DNA from 2 places in the Gordonia sp. McavH-238-E genome. Region 2 is predicted to be linked to the other one. Evidence: predicted binding sites of a transcription regulator. Region 2 holds the regulator's gene; the other holds the start of a gene.
The links. The regulator LexA, encoded in region 2, represses DNA repair genes until DNA is damaged. The targets are predictions, from matches to a motif close to CGAACANNTGTTCG.

Region 1: a site for LexA is predicted at 1,448-1,461, ahead of MHN80_RS06465 (HNH endonuclease signature motif containing protein). Genes of this name have one in related genera too.

What each region holds. Positions count from the first base shown of each region.
Region 1 is NZ_JAKRFE010000004.1:20,552-22,942, forward strand. It holds gene MHN80_RS06450 (inorganic phosphate transporter) at 1-708, shown strand, start outside; gene MHN80_RS06455 (hypothetical protein) at 745-1,026, shown strand; gene MHN80_RS06460 (DUF3349 domain-containing protein) at 1,034-1,357, shown strand; gene MHN80_RS06465 (HNH endonuclease signature motif containing protein) at 1,476-2,391, shown strand, end outside.
Region 2 is NZ_JAKRFE010000015.1:62,271-64,661, reverse strand. It holds gene MHN80_RS20635 (LysM peptidoglycan-binding domain-containing protein) at 1-358, opposite strand, end outside; gene lexA (transcriptional repressor LexA) at 601-1,305, shown strand; gene MHN80_RS20625 (phosphoenolpyruvate--protein phosphotransferase) at 1,283-2,391, opposite strand, start outside.

The DNA of each region.
Region 1 (2,391 bases), on a different contig from region 2:
GTCTTCGCGATCACCCGTCGTATCGACGCGAACCGCAAAGAGGCCGGGTTCCGGTACGGCCAGATCGCGAGCGCGTCCCTGGTGTCGCTTGCTCACGGAACCGGTGACGCACAGAAGACGATGGGGGTCATCGCGATGGCACTCATCGTCACCGGCCACCTCGACGCCTCGACGGTGAGCCACGGCCTGCCCTTCTGGGTCGTCTTCTCCTGTGCCGCAGCCATTGCGATCGGGACCTACCTCGGCGGGTGGCGCATCATCCGGACGTTGGGCAAGGGTCTCGTCGAGATCAGCTCACCCCAGGGCATGGCGGCCGAGGCTTCGTCGGCCGCGATCATCCTCACCTCGAGTGCGGCCGGGATGGCCCTGTCGACCACGCAGGTGGCGACGGGTTCGATCCTGGGTTCGGGTGTAGGCAAGAAGGGTGCGCAGGTCCGATGGTCGGTCGCGGGGCGTATGGCCGTCGCGTGGATGACGACGCTGCCGGCCGCGGGACTCGTCGGTGCCTTCTGTTACTTCATCGCCAATCTGTTGGGCGACGTCGCGGGCGGCATCGCCATCTTCGTCCTCCTGCTCGCCGCGTCCGGGTACCTGTACTGGCGCGCGCAGCAGAACAAGATCGACTCGCACAACGTCAACGCCGAATGGGACGACACGACCGACTCGATCATTCCGGCTGATCAGGCCAAGCCCACCACGATCGCCTGACGGTCACCGACGCATCCCGAAAGGACTCGAACACCGATGGACATCGTCGAATCGATCATCAAGGTCTTGCTGGTGGGCCTGGTTTTCGGCGCCGGACTCCCCGCGCTGTTCGCCGTGGGCCTGCGTTGTCATGCCCAAGGTGCGCCCGGCGTCGGCGCGGACGGCACCATCTCGAACGGCAGTGCCCCCCTGCGACTGCTCGGTTACGTGATCTTCGCGGTTGTCGCACTCGTCATCGTCACCGCGCTGCTGTGGATCACCCGCCAGACCATCTACTACTACTTCGACGTGAAGATCTTCCCGTTCGGTTACAAGTAGAGGCACCGTGGCGGACCGAGGCCAGTTTTTGAAGCGGATCGTGGATTGGCTGCGGGTCGGCTACCCCGACGGGGTGCCCCGCGAGGACTACGTCCCGTTGTTCGCGCTCCTGCGTCGTCAGCTGAGCGAGGATGAGGCGGAGAGCGTATCCGCCGACCTCATCCGCGACCGAGGGGACGCACCGCCGCCGCCCGAACCGATCTCGAAGATCGACGCCGGGGTCAAGATCACCGCGATCACCCAAGACCTCCCCCACGAGGACGACATCGCCCGCGTCCGAAGGCATCTCGAGGCCTCGGGCTGGCCGTTCGACGACGAACCGTTGCACTAGGAGTCGGATAGCACTCGCGACAAGGACCTGTCGGTGCGTCATGGTTACATACGTGCACAGACCGAGCCGAGATCCGCAGACCCCTTGACTCGAACATATATTCGAGTAAAGTGGAGTCATGTCATCGGGGGCGGGGGCCGGATCCACCACATCGGTGGACCCATCACAGCATTCCGTCGAACCGCGCCTTCGTCCCGACAATGAACTCTCCGCCGCCGAACTCGTCGAGGTCTTGAATCATTGCGCCGGCCTGGCGGCCGCGTCTGCGCATCGAATGATGACCGTTGCCAGTCTCATTCACGACGAACGCGAAATGGACTACACCCAGCGGCGCGCCGAGGTGCACACCGGCGAACTCGACTCCATCGAAGCCTTCGACGCCCTGTCGGCACGCGTGGCCGCCGGGGAGAACCCGTACGAGCAGTTCGGCCCGACCGGCCTCGAACAGGCCATCGCCGAAGTCGGCGCCACCCTCACGGTCACCCCGGCCGAAGCGAAAGAACTCATCTTCGCCGGTGACGCACTGCGCTACCGGCTCGCGTTCACCGGACACGCACTCGCCTGCGGTCGAATCGACAAGCGCCGCTTCCTGATCGCCCTCAAGCGCACCGAACTGATCACCGATGACGAAGAAATGCAGACCGTCGACGCCCACCTTGCCGAGGCGATCTTCGCCCGAGCACCGATGTCCACGGCTCGGTTCACCGCCATGGTCGACGCGATCGTCGCGGCATGGGCCCCCGAGGCGATCCGGCGACGCAAGGAACGGGTGACCAAAGACCGCAAGGTGACCGTCACCCCCGATCGGTTCACGCCCGGACAGTCCCGGATCAACGGCACGCTCCCCGACGCCGACGCCGCCGAATTCAACGCCCGCCTCTCCTCGATGGCCGCAGCGGTACATCCCGGAGACCCGCGCAGCCTGCCCGAGCGACGTGCCGACGCGCTCAAAGCACTCGCCCGCAGCGAATCCGCAATCGCCTGCCAGTGCGCCGACTGCGATGCCGCCGCAAACGAAGCCGGCACCACCACGG
Region 2 (2,391 bases):
GCGTCATCGAGTCCGAATAGTTCTGACCGACGACACCGAACACCCACACGACGAACGCGAGGCCGACGCCGGCGAGGACCGCGACGGCGGTGCGGCGACGGCGACGGAACACCGCCGCATCCGGACCGACCGGCCCGCGGCCCCGGGCACCCACCGCGGAGCCGCAGTGCGTGCCGCCGACGCGTGGCGTCAGTGGCGACCCGCCCACCGGACGGTTGCCTGCCGGCCGGTTGTCGACGGGCCGAGAACCGTCGGACAGCGGGGTCCGGGTCCGGATACGGTCGGCGCGGTCGGTGCGCGCCCGGACGGTGTCGGGACGCTCGGTACGGACGGGAGCGACGAGAGTGGCGGTGCGCATGGTGCCCTCCGGGTGTTCGGTGCGGGATCTTCGGGTGTTCGGGTGTCTGGCATCCGGTGTTCGAACTTCGATCAGATGTTCGATGCACTGATGTTCGAATTTGTAGCACGGCGCACCGACAAAGTCTCGCGACACATCGAACAAATGTTTGAGGTGGAGGTCGCACTCCGCTAGGCTCGGACGCGGCTGAACATCCCCACGGGCCATCTACCAGCACGTTCCGAAGACGAGAGGAACCGAACATGAGTGACACCGGCGATAGGCGCGGCCGAGCGCGGGGAGCCGACGACGAGGCCCCCATCGACGTCGCCGCCGCCGAGGCCTCACTCACCCCGCGCCAGCTCGGGGTCCTGGAAGTCATCCGCCGCTCGGTACGCGAGCGCGGTTACCCGCCGAGCATCCGCGAGATCGGCGACGAGGTCGGCCTGGCCTCGACATCGTCGGTCGCCCACCAGCTACGGACCCTCGAGCGCAAGGGTCTGCTCAAGCGGGATGCGAACCGGCCGCGTGCGGTCAACATCGCGCCGAGCGAATCGCCGTCGCCGGAGACCCCGCCGGCCGGCCGGCTGCCCGAGCCGACCTTCGTGCCGGTCCTCGGCCGGATCGCGGCCGGTGGCCCGATCCTGGCCGAGGAGGCGGTCGAGGACGTGTTCCCGCTTCCTCGCGAGCTGGTCGGCGAGGGCTCGCTCTTCTTGCTGCGCGTCGTGGGCGAGTCGATGATCGACGCCGCCATCTGCGACGGCGACTGGGTCGTCGTGCGGCAGCAGAACGTCGCCGACAACGGCGACATCGTCGCAGCGATGATCGACGGCGAGGCCACCGTGAAGACCTTCAAGCGTCAAGGCGCCAATGTGTGGCTGATGCCGCACAACGAGCTGTTCGATCCCATCCCGGGCAACGACGCCGTGATCCTCGGCAAGGTCGTCACCGTGATGCGGCGAGTCTGACCTCTCCCCCGACCGAACGGTCGAGCACCGCCGCGGCAGCTTCTCGCGCCGCGGCGGGGTCGGACGTGGCCAGCGCGGCGTCGGCGGCGGCGCGGCAGTCCTGCGCGGTCACCTCGCCGAGCCGAGCCCCCACCGCGGCGGCCGCGGCCGGCGCGCTGGACAGCGAGGTCACCCCGAGACCGACGAGCACGCAGGCGAGATTCGGATCGGCAGCCGCCTCACCGCACACCCCGACCGGCTTGCCCTGGCGGACACCCGCTGCGGCGACACCCGCGATCAGGCTGAGCACCGCGGGCTGCCACGGATCGGTCAATCCGGCGAGATCGGCCGACATCCGATCGGCCGCCATCGTGTACTGCGTCAGATCGTTGGTGCCGATCGACACGAAGTCCACCTCGGCGAGCACGGCCTCGGCCAGGATGGCGGCCGCGGGCACCTCGATCATGACCCCGGCGACCAGGCCCCGGCCGCGGACCTCCGCGGCGAAGGCGCGCGCCTCGGACGGCGAGGCGATCATCGGCGCCATGACCCACGGCGCGACGTCGGAACCCGACGCGGCGTGCGCGATCGCGTCGAGCTGGTGGGCTCGGATCTCGGGATGCGCCAGGGCGATTCGATCCCCACGGACACCGAGCGCGGGATTGGATTCGTCTGGGTGGGTCACGAACCTCAAGGGCTTGTCCGAGCCGGCGTCGAGGGTACGGATCACCACCTTCTGCCCGCCGAACGCGTCGAGGACCTCCCGGTAGATCGCGGCCTGTTCGTCCACCGACGGTTCGTCGGCGCGTTCGAGGAAGGCGAGTTCGGTGCGGAAGAGTCCGACGCCCTCGACCGGGTGCCCGGCGGCGGCCCGCGCCGACGATCCGTCGGCGACATTGGCGAGCACCGAGACGGCGATGCCGTCGGCGGTCTGCCCCGGACCCGTCCACCCGGCGACGAGCTCGGCGTGCCGACGATCCTCCTCGACTCGCGCCCGCGCCGTCTCCGCGTCAGGCTCCACCTCGACCCGGCCGGTCGTCCCATCGACGAGAACCGTTGTGCCGGGTCCGATCTCGGCGAGATCGGCCACGGCCACCACACACGGGA